Regions from separate parts of the Paenibacillus wynnii genome, predicted to be linked through region 4. Evidence: riboswitches for the same ligand, from Rfam matches in the RefSeq annotation. Region 4 holds a riboswitch; each other region holds the start of a gene.
The links. A riboswitch is a leader RNA that binds a small molecule or an ion and turns the genes downstream of it on or off. The one in region 4 is predicted to bind thiamine pyrophosphate.
Positions count from the first base shown of each region.

Region 1: another riboswitch for thiamine pyrophosphate. It lies ahead of PWYN_RS09740 (ABC transporter substrate-binding protein); the one in region 4 lies ahead of PWYN_RS18745 (ABC transporter ATP-binding protein).
Region 2: another riboswitch for thiamine pyrophosphate. It lies ahead of PWYN_RS15675 (thiamine phosphate synthase); the one in region 4 lies ahead of PWYN_RS18745 (ABC transporter ATP-binding protein).
Region 3: another riboswitch for thiamine pyrophosphate. It lies ahead of thiC (phosphomethylpyrimidine synthase ThiC); the one in region 4 lies ahead of PWYN_RS18745 (ABC transporter ATP-binding protein).

Region 1 is NZ_JQCR01000002.1:1,597,729-1,601,078, forward strand. It holds gene PWYN_RS09735 (hypothetical protein) at 1-1,077, shown strand, start outside; TPP riboswitch at 1,106-1,216, shown strand; gene PWYN_RS09740 (ABC transporter substrate-binding protein) at 1,377-2,417, shown strand; gene PWYN_RS09745 (thiamine-binding protein) at 2,649-2,942, shown strand; gene PWYN_RS09750 (ABC transporter permease) at 2,939-3,350, shown strand, end outside.
Region 2 is NZ_JQCR01000003.1:71,407-74,756, forward strand. It holds gene PWYN_RS15665 (NUDIX hydrolase) at 1-396, opposite strand, end outside; gene PWYN_RS15670 (SDR family oxidoreductase) at 611-1,480, shown strand; TPP riboswitch at 1,639-1,744, shown strand; gene PWYN_RS15675 (thiamine phosphate synthase) at 1,868-2,524, shown strand; gene thiS (sulfur carrier protein ThiS) at 2,508-2,711, shown strand; gene PWYN_RS15685 (thiazole synthase) at 2,757-3,350, shown strand, end outside.
Region 3 is NZ_JQCR01000002.1:1,220,852-1,224,201, forward strand. It holds gene thiC (phosphomethylpyrimidine synthase ThiC) at 1-1,259, opposite strand, end outside; TPP riboswitch at 1,429-1,535, opposite strand; gene PWYN_RS27930 (S-layer homology domain-containing protein) at 2,181-3,350, opposite strand, start outside.
Region 4 is NZ_JQCR01000003.1:736,652-740,001, reverse strand. It holds gene PWYN_RS18755 (DHA2 family efflux MFS transporter permease subunit) at 1-478, opposite strand, end outside; gene PWYN_RS18750 (TetR/AcrR family transcriptional regulator) at 670-1,254, shown strand; TPP riboswitch at 1,345-1,448, shown strand; gene PWYN_RS18745 (ABC transporter ATP-binding protein) at 1,433-2,317, shown strand; gene PWYN_RS18740 (ABC transporter permease) at 2,298-3,077, shown strand; gene PWYN_RS18735 (ABC transporter substrate-binding protein) at 3,074-3,350, shown strand, end outside.

The DNA of each region.
Region 1 (3,350 bases), on a different contig from region 4:
CAGTTGGGTTTCGTAACGATTCGAGTTGATCTTGGCTCCCAGAAGCTCCCGTTCAGTCGGGCCCTGGAGTTTGCAGACCGATTCCGTACATTGGAGGATGTGTCCAAGAAGGATTCCCATACACACATTCATCATAATGGCCGCGTGTTCGAACAGGTGGGAGATTTCGTGTTCAGTGAGCTGGTGCCCGGTCTTCGTTCTTGTCTGGATTCCTCGGAGCTGAGCGGAGCCTACTTTGAGACCTTGCCTTATTTCGTAGATGAGCGGATGCTTGTACAAGCCTTTTACCAATTTGAAGAAGATGCCGAGATTGATATCCACCTCCGGTATAGAGCCTCTCAACTGGATGGTATCAATCTCAAAGGACAACCTCATAAGAGTGCCAGTGATCCTACCTACATCGACAATTATTGCAGCACCCATTCCTATAACCGATGGGGACCCAACACTTATTACATGACCAACGAGCAAACCTTCTGCTGTCTTACGCGGGAGGGATCAGATATCTCCACCAATCTTGCCAACGAGATGTACGGGGAATATTATTATGGACTGTTATTGAGTGTTTTCCACAAAATCGTATTGCTCAAGCTGGCAAATATGCATTCGCGGCTGCGGATCGATAACGATTATGAGCAAATTGAGAATCTGATCTATTCCATTAACCGCTTCTCGGCTAAATTTTATTTCCTGGAGCTTATTTCGCAATCACAGGGGCGGGAAATCTTTTTACAGATGCGGAAGGTATATGGCAATGACGCTTTATTCGTAGAAGTAAAACAGACACTGGATGACCTGTTTCAGTATCAGGATAAGTTTCAGTCCAAACGGCGGGATAATCTTCTTATGATTCTTACGGTATATACTGTTATCAGCGGAATCTATGGTATGAATCAGGTCATTGAAGATCTAAAGGGTCAGATTAAGTGGAGTAAAATGCTGGAGTATTCTCCTTTTGAATACCTGGCCTTATTTTTAGCGATGACCGGTATTGTAGTAAGTCTCTCGCTTACCGTGCGGGCATTGTGGGGAAGAATTCAGGATCGCCGCAAGAAAAGGTTTCATCTTGAAGATTAATCGTCTATAATACACCGTAACCCGCTAACTTTATAAGCAGGGGTGCTGGAATTGGCCGGCTGAGATTGTATCCCATAAGATACTGACCCTTATACCTGATCTGGATAATGCCAGCGTAGGAAACGCCATAAGTCTTGGTTCCTGTAACCATAACTAATTCAAGCGCCTGCCGCGTCCCGATCTTCGGGGCGCTTTTTTGGTATTTCGGATTGTTCAATTTGTACGGTGAGACGGGAATAGATCAGGAGATGTCAGGCTTAGCCTTACGTTTCCGCACATTCAAAGGAGAGAAACAGAAAATGGGAGTCAAAAAAGTACTAATGTTGTGCCTTACCTGCATGCTGGTTATTGCTATTGCCGGATGCGGCAGTACTAACGGAAACACGGGTGCTGCCCCGGAAGCAACTACTGCTGCAGCTACAGATGCACCCAAGACACTCACTAAAATTAAGGTTGCCCTCGACTGGACGCCGAATACCAATCATACCGGACTTTATGCAGCCAAGGATCTTGGCTATTATACTGAGGAAGGTCTGGATGTAGAGATCGTGCAGCCGGGCGCTGCAGGCGCGGATACCATGGTTGCCTCCGGCGAAGCAGCTTTTGGAATTAGCGCTCAAGAGGCTTTAACATTGGCTCGCCTTCAAGGAGTGCCACTGGTCTCCATTGCTGCCATCATTCAGCATAATACATCCGGTTTTGCAGCTCCGAAGGACCGCAATATCAAGACCCCTAAAGATTTCGAGGGCAAAACCTATGGAGGCTGGGGCTCTCCTGCCGAGGAAGCAGCCATGAAAGCGATTATGGATCCTGATGGCGGCGATGTTAAGAAAGTAAAAATTGTCAATATTGGTGAAGCCGATTATTTCACAGCTGTTAAACGTGATATTGATTTTGCCTGGATATTCTATGCTTGGACAGGGATTGAAGCTGAACTGCGCGGAGAGCCGCTGGATATGCAGTATCTGAAGGACTACGCACCGCAACTAGATTATTACACCCCTGTGCTTACCACAAGTGAGAAAGCGATTGCCGAGAATCCGGAACTGGTGAAGGCATTCTTGAAGGCTACGTCGAAAGGATATCAATATGCCATCGACAAACCGGAAGAAGCTGCTGCCATTCTAACCAAAGCTGTACCTGACTTAGATGCCAAGCTGGTTCTTGCCAGTCAGAAATGGCTCAGCCCGAAATATACGGAAGATGCTGCCCGCTGGGGTGAGCAAAAGGCTGAAGTGTGGAAAAACTACGCAGACTGGATGTATGGTCTAAAGCTGCTGGATAAACCACTGGATACTACCAAAGCATTTACAAATGACTTTTTGCCGGACGGGCAGTAAAATCTTACAATAAAATAAACAATAGGAAAGTAGGAACGAAGGGGGATTTTGGAACTGTAGGAGCGTTAGCGACCGCCTTTGTCTCCGGATTTACACCGCTAGTAGGCGGAACAAAATCAAATAAATCTGGAGACAACAGCGGCCGGAAGTCCAACATTCACCGTAGTGACGACCGACCCTTTTTGCGAAATATTTAGTTTATTTTACTTCAAACTGAAAGGATGATTTCACATGGCAAATACCCTATTAAGCATTCAAGTGATCCCAAAAACTCCGAACAATGAGGATTCCATCCCGTATGTGGACAAGGCTATCGAAGTTATTCAGCAATCCGGTGTTAAGCATCAGGTGAATCCGCTGGATACGACCATGGAAGGGGAACTGACAGAGCTGCTCGAGATCGTCCGCCAGATGCATGAAGCGTTGGTTGCGGCAGGCAGCCCAAGCGTGATTTCGCAGATCAAGATCGCTCATAACCCGAACGGAATCAGCATGGATAAACTGACGGAGAAATATCGGCCGTGAGATCAACCTGGAAGCAAATATGGCCGCCACTTGTGGCGGTCGTCTTCTTTTTAGCCGTATGGCAGCTGTCCGTGTCACTCTTCCATATTGAAGCGTGGATTCTACCGAGTCCGACAGATATCGCCCGGGAGTCTACCAGCAACGCTGCAGGAATTGGGGAACATACGGTTGCAACGCTTCGCCTTACTTTGATCGGCTTTCCCATAGGAACGGCGGTAGGGCTGATAGTTGCTTTATTGCTGCACCTGCTGCCTTGGGCCAAACGTGCTTTGTATCCACTGCTTATCCTGAGTCAGAATGTCCCTTCCATCGCACTTGCACCGCTGCTCGTCATCTGGTTTGGCTTTGGCCTGCTGCCGAAGATTGTCCTCATTACCTTAGTTTGTTTCTTTCCTATTGCTGTTGCTA
Region 2 (3,350 bases), 670 kb from region 4:
ATTTTTCTCGAAATCACTAATGATCTGGGGTAATAATAGCGTTTTAATTTGATCTTTGGTGCACCATCGGTAATCCAAGTGCTCTTTGGATAGTTGGACGGTGGTTTCATTCGTTCTGCATAAATATGTAAGAATAACAACCTGTCTAGTAGAGTCAGTCATAAATGTAGCTGCATATAAAATATTCCCGACGGAAACGGTTAATCCAGTCTCCTCTTTAATCTCTCGAACCAGAGCAGCTTCCAACCCTTCCCCGAATTCAATCTTGCCACCTGCGCACTCCCAGGTTCCAGCACCGATATAATCATCATCAGCACGTTGTACAAGCAGGATCTTACCTTCCTTCAGGATTACTCCTTTCACAGCAACAATCAGGCTTCGACCATTTGACACCATCTTGAGTGATTCCCCTCCTAAGCAAGCATTAATTCCAGAACTATATATATTCATTATAATGGATAATCAGATTCGTATAACCTCTTTCTCCATGTTGTTTAGTTTTCGCTCAGCGTGGTAATTAACATATCGTAACGAAACGTATAAATCGAGACACTAGAGCCATGCTAAGACAATTAGTGTCTATCCAATTGCACAGCGAGAGGAGAACGAGATGATGAGCAGTAATCAAACAAAGAAAACTTTACCACCCCAGGAGCAGGACCGTCAGCCAGGATTGGAAAGTGAAATGAACCCGCACCCTAAATATGAACCGGCGAATTATAAGGCAGCAGGCAAGTTGTTGGGCAAAGCAGCACTTATAACAGGCGGCGATAGCGGGATTGGCCGTGCGGTAGCCGTTCTTTTTGCCAAAGAAGGAGCTGATGTAGTCATCTCCTACTTGGATGAACACGGGGATGCAGAGGAAACCAAACGTCAGGTAGAACAGGAAGGCCGCAAATGCGTTCTGATCTCCGGTGATATCGGGGTTGAAGCGTTCTGTCAGGATCTTATCAACAAGACAGTAGAAGGCCTTGGCAAGCTGGATATTCTTATAAATAATGCTGCTGAACAGCATCCGCAAAAAAATATTGAAGATATTACATCCGAGCAATTAGAGCGTACGTTCCGTACGAACATTTTCTCGATGTTTTATTTGACGAAAGCAGCAATGCCGCATTTAAAATCAGGTTCTACGATCATCAACACCACATCAATTACAGCTTATAAAGGCAACCCTATGTTACTGGATTATTCATCTACCAAGGGTGCTATACTGAGCTTCACTCGTTCACTGTCCGCCAATCTGGTGGAAAAAGGCATCCGGGTAAACGCCGTTGCTCCAGGACCGATCTGGACACCGCTTATCCCCTCTACCTTTGACGCAAAACAGGTCAGTGAATTTGGTGCATCACAGCCGATGAAGCGTCCGGGTCAACCAGAGGAGCTTGCTCCAGCTTATGTATATCTGGCATCCGATGACTCCACTTATGTAAGTGGACAGGTTATTCATGTTAACGGCGGCGAGGTCGTTAACGGATAGAGATCACCTGTTATTTGGTAACTTGTCTTACAAGAAGACCCTGATCCTGATGCAATCGGATCAGGGTCTTCTTGTGTCTCTAACTATGAGCACAAAAGAGAAGGTATTATATAGAGGTAGATTATGTTAATATTAAGTTCGTTAGTAATTACATATTGTATGGTCACTAGGGGTGCCGCAAGGCTGAGACGGACGTTATTCATGTTCGGACCCTTTGAACCTGATCTGGATTATACCAGCGTAGGGAAGTGGAGAACGAATAACTGTAACAGGCTTTTATTAGCCCTATTTCTATACAGATTCCGACTGCCTTCCATCCGGGGGGCAGTTTTTTTGCGTTTCTGAACGGAATTGCAAGGGTGACGAATCAAAGACTGGGGGTTAAGTATGGCACAAGCTGAAATCCATCTGATTTCGGATGGGAAACTTCCTTTATCGCAATTTATTGAAATAGTAGAAGCAACACATCCGCTGCTGGATTATATCCATCTGCGTGAGAAGCATCGCTCGGCCCGTGAACTAATCGCGGCGGCAGAAGAATTGCTTAGAGTCGGCCTCCCTCCGGCTAAGTTAATCATTAACGACCGGATAGATGTGGCCTTGGCTGTTGGGGCTCGGGGTGTACAGCTGCCCTGGCATAGCCTAACTCCCGCTGAAGCTCGGGCGGTTGCTCCCCATTTACGTCTGGGAAGGTCGATCCACTCTCCACAAGAGGCCGAGAAGGGAAGCTCTCAGGGAGCCAACTTCTGCTTGTTTGGGCATGTATTTCTCTCGGACAGTAAACCGGGACAGCCTGAAAGGGGGTTAGCCCAGCTTGCTCAGACTGTGCGAATCAGTCGCATACCTGTAATTGCCATAGGAGGAATCACCCCTGATCATGTATCCCAGATCATGAAGCAGGGAGCGGCAGGCATTGCAGTGATGTCCGGTATTTGCGGTTCGAATGATCCCTTATCAGCCGCAAAGGCTTATCGTACATCACTTCAAGTTACATTAGAATCCAAGCTGGCAGAGGAGGTGAGTATGCATGAATCTGCTCATTAACGGTACCGCTAAGGATTATTCCGATAGCTGTAGGACGGTATCGGATTTGATGAACCGTCCTGAATGGTCCGGACGCCTAATCATAGTGGAACTTAACGGAGAAATTGTCAGCAGAGAAAACTATGAGATCACCCCCCTTGCCGATGGAGACCGCATAGAGGTGGTTCATTTTGTCGGTGGAGGCTGATTTTCTAATCGTACTTCAATTCATATCAGGGAGGTTGTTTTTTTTATGCATGACCCATTAGTAATTGGTGGTACCACTTTATCCAGTAGACTATTCATTGGAACCGGCAAATATAGCCGAAATACCCTAATTCCTGAGGTGATCAACCGATCCGGTTCTCAGGTTATTACAGTCGCGCTCCGCCGGGTGGATCTGACAGGTGGAGAAGAAAATATCATGAAACACATTCCTTCACATATGACACTCCTTCCAAATACTTCTGGAGCGCGTACAGCAGAAGAGGCGGTACGTATCGCCAGACTTGCAAGAGCTGCGGGGTTGGGGAATTGGGTGAAAATAGAAGTCATTAACGATCAGAAATACTTGCTCCCGGATAATCTGGAGACGATCCGGGCTACTGAAATTTTGGCGGCGGAAGGTTTTGTAGTCCTACCATATATGAGCCCGGATTTGTCTGCGGCTATTCGTCTAAGGGATGCAGGCGCTGCGGCCGTGATGCCGCTCGGGGCTCCGATTGGTACGAACCGCGGCCTCAGAACCAAAGAACTGATCCGCATCCTCATCGAAGAGGTGAACCTTCCTATCATTGTAGACGCCGGAATTGGCAGACCCTCTGAAGCCGCCGAAGCGATGGAGATG
Region 3 (3,350 bases), on a different contig from region 4:
CCTAATGTGTAAAAAGGAGCTCCATGGCAAAGCTCTAGCTGCTTATCCATGTTCTCTTTGATCAGATGCATCGGCACATGACCTGGCCCCTCCACCATTACCTGAACATCATGCTTCCATGCCAGCGATGTTAATTCACCCAACGTTTCCAGTTCGGCAAATTGAGCCTCATCATTGGCATCGGCGATAGAACCTGGCCGCAGCCCGTCTCCCAGGGAGAATGCCACATCGTAAGCCTTCATAATCTCACAAATATCCTCAAAATGGGTATATAAAAAGTTCTCCTGATGATGTGCAAGGCACCACGCCGCCATAATTGATCCACCACGTGAGACAATACCTGTCATCCGCCCTGCGGTCAGTGGAATATAACGAAGCAGCACTCCGGCATGAATCGTAAAATAGTCCACTCCCTGCTCCGCTTGCTCGATCAGCGTATCCCGGTAAACCTCCCAATTTAAATCCTCGGCCTTCCCGTTCACCTTTTCCAAAGCCTGATAGATGGGCACTGTTCCGATAGGTACAGGGGAGTTGCGGATAATCCATTCGCGGGTAGTGTGAATGTTTTTGCCTGTCGATAGATCCATGATATTATCCGCGCCCCAGCGTGTGGCCCATCTCATCTTCTCCACCTCTTCCTCAATAGACGAGGACACGGCGGAGTTGCCGATATTGGCGTTGATTTTCACTAGGAAATTCCGCCCGATAATCATAGGTTCACTCTCAGGATGATTAATATTGGCAGGTATAATTGCGCGGCCGCTGGCTACCTCATCTCTTACAAACTCAGGTGTAACATTCTCACGGATGGCTATAAACTCCATTTCCGACGTAATAATCCCTTTCCGTGCGTAATAAAGTTGACTGACATTCCGGCCCTTTTTGGCTCTAAGCGGACGCCGCTGTAATCCTGGAAATATCTCCACACCCGACTTACCCGTGGCATTCCCATTATCCTCCGGTTTGATAGTTCTTCCTTCATAGGCTTCCGAATCTCCACGACTTCCAATCCACAAAAAACGATGAGGCGTTAAACCCTGACGAATATCACTATGCGCTTCGTCGTTAGTATAAGCCCCGCTAGTATCATAGACACGGACTGGAGCATTCTCCTCTTCCCCGCTGGTACCCGATGTTCGGCTCAATGTAATCTCGCGCATGGGTACTTGAATATCGGGCCGCGATCCCTCCACATACACCTTACGACTTCCTGGAAAAGCCGACAGATCAATCGTATCTTTCTTCGCTTGGCTAGGCATTTACATTCCTCCTAAAGGTTTGTAAGCGACACTTCAGTGAGTCCGAGAAGTATAAAACTCACTTCAGAAGCATTCGCTTATTTGGCAGCAACAAATAAGAGTGCGCGCAAAAAAGCCGCTCCACAATGGAGCGGCTTTATCCATAAACGGCCAAGGCCAACCATGAAAAAAGAGTCCGACTCCACTTTCCTACGCTGGTATAATCCAGATCAGGTTCAAGGGTCCAGGAATTCAATTTTCCCGTCTCAGCCCATTCAGGCTCCCCTAGTGGTTTCTTATTTAAGTTAGTTATAAGTTACAGAGAAACCCATCATTTGTCAACTTAAGTTTATCCATCAGAAATTGTATATCTTCGGTTCTTACCTTCGCAGAGTAAACTACGTTAGCGACTAATCAAGCAATTTAAGCAAATGAATCTCAGGAGATTTCAGTAAATGATTCTCAGGCAATGACTCAACTTGTAACTACTCATCTATCGCTCCAGTCAGACGGTTGCTTGTATTCACACCATTAAATTAAAGGGATGCGGATGATGAGTAACGGAACCCACGTTAATCGCAAAACAAGGCTAGCCAAAGGGTGATCTTAGTTTAGTTGCACTTTATACACTTAACTGATGCAAAAACAACTCTCGCAGGGCTTTAATTGTAATAAATACATCTAAACTCTGGCTAAAGGGGCATTATCGCCGAATATCATAAATATAAGTGTACTTTGTGCAACTACACTAAGAGACTCCATTAATTTGGATGTTTTAGTTGTAGAAAGTACACTTAAAAACTCACACAGTCCTCGTAAAGCTCTCTGGTTGCTTAGTCTGGCTTAGTCTGGCTTAGTCAGGTCTAGTCTTGTTTAGTCTGGCCTTGTCTGGCCTTGTCATGCTTAATCTAGCTTAGTATTGCATGATCATGTATAGGCTGCCTAACGATATTCCAATGTAAGCGAAAGAGACATGCCGTTATAGGAATATGAATATCCAGATAACACCTGGCTCGAAGCCATTGCGGCAGTAAGGTCAGCAATCGCATCTCCCTCATAAGCAGGCTTGATGCTCAACTCCGTCTCATGGGCTGCAATAGTCTTGGCAATCCTCTCCTTCAGTTCCATAGCGCTGTGTACAACAAGATCTTTATACTCATAATAATTCTTCGATATCGCCGTAGCTTCAGGCCACTTTACTGTCTCCCAGATATGATCCTTCATGAGTTCCTTATCCGTAACGTTGAAATAGCTATATATTAATCTTCCCTTTTCATCTGGAACCGGATCATCCCAAGTAACGTCCAAATTATAATATTCATTGTCAATCTTCACTTTATTCCACGCATGACTTATGCCGTCCGCCGTTCCTATCACTATCTCTGAATCTATACCGGCCAGCTCCAGCAGCAGATGTGCTGCATAGGCGTAACCTTGGCATACAGCGCTTCCGTTGAATAGGACACCATAGGCGCTGAACACGTCGTCCGGCAATGTATCCTTCAGGTAGTTGTCGTAATCGTAAACGGTGTGAAGAATAATATAGTCATGGATGGCGATCTCCTTCTCCATGTCACTCATGCCCGGCTTGATAATTTCTGTATTGACCCGTACTGATTCCTCATAGATTTTTTTCGTACGGTCGTCTTGAAAGAGGAGAGGTTTGTCTGATTGCTCGATGGCCCCCAGCAGCTCATGTTCATTTCTAACAAAGACCGGCCCATAGAGATCATAGATCCGAAACGCCAGTACAAAGATTTGCTCACGTGATGCTTTAGCCTTCGGTTGGAACGCTATCCCCCCCTTGGACTCCGTCCCTTGTAAAATACCGCTGGAGGAAAGCTTGTTCACGGCACTTCCCGCCCAGCCAGCCACAGCGCTTGCGTCCGTGAACGTAGGTGGGCTGCTGCTATTCAACCTATCAGCTATACCCGCCTTTTGAAGCGTGTTATATAACATGACCGCGATTTGTTCACGGGTGACAGGCTCATTCGGCGCAAAGCTTCGGTTGCCCATTCCACCGACTATGTTAAGCGCATAAGCCTTTAGTACATTCTCATCTTTCGTATCCTTGAACGGATTCACGGCAGGCATGGCTGCCTGGAGTCCCGT
Region 4 (3,350 bases):
CGGGTCCTATCGCCGGAGCAAACAATACCGGGATGCCCATAATCCCCATTACTACACCGACCTTGCTCATTGGACTCAGTCTATAGACATAAGCCATGGCTACCGGCAGCACGCAACCTCCGCCAAGTCCTTGTATTACACGGAATGCGATAAGCCACTCGGCACTGCTTGGTGTAGCACATAGTATGGATCCGATTGTAAATAATACGATAGCACTCAAAAATACAGTCTTGGCTCCAAATCGGTCGGATAACCAACCAGAAAGGGGAATCACTGAGGCTTGGGCCAACATATACCCGGTAACCACCCATTGCAATGTATTCAAATTCGTATGAAAGTCCACTACCAGAGTAGATAAAGCTACATTCATCGCAGTACTGTCCAGCACAACCATAAATACGCCCGCTATGATCGCAATAAGCGGAACTAAAATACTGGATATCCGAAAGTCCGCATCTGACTTCATCGTTTGTTCCATTCTCTTTCTCCTCCTAATAACCCCTTGCACGAGTATCATTGACCTCTTCGCGGGTATATCTATATAATTGATTGATCGGACAACTGTCCGTTTCTCCATCCATTAGTTTACGGACAATTGTCCGCTATGTCAATTAGATTCTGCATCATTACTTAACACTATTAATTTCTATTAAAGGAGTCCCTTCTCTTATGGCTAATGATCCCTATATACAGAAAATTTTGGAGGCCGCCGGACAGCTTTTTACCGAAAATGGTCTGGATGCGGTCAGTATGTATAGTATTGCTAAAAAAGCCGGCATTGGACAGGGTTCCTTATACCGCCGCTTCAGTGATAAAGGTGAAATTTCTTCAGCTCTCCTACTGGACAGTACTGAGAGATTCTTAAGGCTAATGGAGCAAGAGGTTCAGCAGTCCGGTTCCGAGATTCCTGCATTGGAGCGTCTTCAGAACAGTATTGAGAGAGTTATCGATTTCATCGCTCAACATGCGGAGCTGCTGCAGCTTATTAAGTCTGAATTCACCGGTAAAAAACAGCTCACCCACTTCGAACATCCTTTTTTCCAAAGACTAAGTGCAGTGCTGGCCGAGCTGATTCAACAAGCTTCCGACCGTAATGAAATCATCTCCGTGAACCCCAAATTTGCTGCTACAGCATTGATTTCCGTACTCAGTCCAGACCTCTATTTGTACCAGCAAAAGGTTCACGGAGATTCCAAAGAACAGATCGTAAAAGGCATAATTACGCTGTTTGTGACAGGACTCCGTAAATCTTAGTATTGAAAAGGCTAAAGTCTCTCCCAACTCTTTACATATCGATAAGATATGGTATATTTAAAACCACTTAAGAATTCAATATCGACCTATTTATTTCACTAGGGGAGTCTACTTGACTGAGATGGAGTTCAACCTCCGGACCCTTGGAACCTGATCTGGATCATACCAGCGGAGGGAAGTGGAACCGGACTTTCAAGTGATGCATACCTATGCAGACGAGAATTTTGGGCCCATTCATTTCCTTTGGAGATGGATGGGTCTTATTTGTTTGGAAGGGGGTTTGTCTACGAACACAATGATCTCTATTAATGATTTGTCCTACTCTTTTGACCCACAACGGAAATACTCAGTTTTATCAGAATTGTCTATGAAAGTTAAACATGGAGAGTTCGTCTCTGTCATTGGCCCCAGCGGTTGTGGGAAAAGTACGCTTTTCAAGATTATCGCAGGACTGTCGGAACCTACTAACGGCGATATCATCTGGCAAGAAGCTAGCTCCACTGCAACTACCCGATTAGGGAACATTGCCTACATGCCTCAACAAGACCTTTTACTGCCCTGGAGGACGGTATTGGACAATTGTCTTCTGCCGTGGGAAGTAACTCAGAACCGCTCAAAAGCGGAAACGATCTCGATGATACGCGAGATGCTGGAGCGCTTTGGTCTTGCAGAAGTGGAACAAGCTTATCCGAATGAATTATCGGGTGGTATGAGGCAGCGGATCGCTTTTTTAAGAACCCTTGTAACCGGAGCGGAGCTTATGCTGCTGGATGAACCTTTTGGCGCTCTTGACGCTATAACTAAACGGGAAATGCACAAGTGGCTTACCGGGTTATGGGATGGGCTTGCGAAGACGGTTCTATTCATTACACATGATCTGGAGGAAGCGATTCTGCTTAGTGATCGAATCTACCTAATGTCCGGCAGTCAATCAAAAGCTCCAATGCAGGAATTCATCGTTGATTTACCAAGACCAAGGCACTCTGCTATGAATTATGATCCGCGGTTTCTGAAGTTGCGGGAGGATTTGGAGAGACGACTTTATGATACTCACACCTCTTAAACGTTATCTTAGAGATTATGGACTTGCCCTCCTCCTTCTCCTCTTCCTTCTCGTGTGCTGGGAGACCGTTGTTCGTCTGAAATGGATTCCATCGTTTATCCTTCCGGCTCCTACGTCCATTTGGAATGCTCTAGTCGAGAATCGGCGGTTGTTATTTGGGCAGCATCTACCGGCTACTCTTCAGGAAGTAATTATGGGATTCATTCTTTCTGTTGTCTTAGGCTCATTGTTAGGTACCGGAATGCATTTGTCCCGTAGGCTAGAAAAAGCACTATATCCCTTCATTATCATCAGTCAGACGATCCCGTTAATCGCTCTCTCGCCCATCTTCATATTTTGGTTCGGTTATTCGCTGGCAGGCAAGGTTGCCGTTGTCTTCTTAACAGCATTCTTTCCGGTAGTGGTGGGTAGCTTTGATGGATTACGCAAGGGGGGTGAAGGCTACAGAGAGCTATTATTAACTATGGGCGCAAACCGATGGCACCTGCTTACAAAGATCCAGATTCCGCTGGCACTGCCCTCATTTTTTTCCGGCTTGAAACTATCGATTGTATATTGTGTGATCGGAGCAACGATTGGCGAATGGCTCGGGGGCAGCAAGGGCCTTGGTTATTTCAGCCGCCGTATGGCCGGGAATCTGCAAAGTGATGAGATGTTCGCGGCCGTATTCTTGCTGTCTGCACTTGGCCTTGTCCTTTTTCTAATCCTAGTCTTGCTTGAAAAAATTCTATTCATGAAAAGAGGTTCATCCAACTCATGATGTATACCAATACTAAATTAAGAGTGTCAGTCTCCCTATTACTACTTTGCATCTTTCTAATTCTAGGCGGTTGTTCGGCGGGTAAATCTAAACAGCCTTTGCAGAAGCTTACCCTTATGCTCGACTGGTATCCGAATGCCGTGCACTCTTTATTTTATGCAGCGGAGAGCCAAGGCTTTTTTGCTGAAGAAGGTCTGGATGTAGAAATCCGAATGCCTGCGGACGGCAATGACGGCCTGAAGCTAGTCGCGGCTAATCAGATTGATCTGGCAC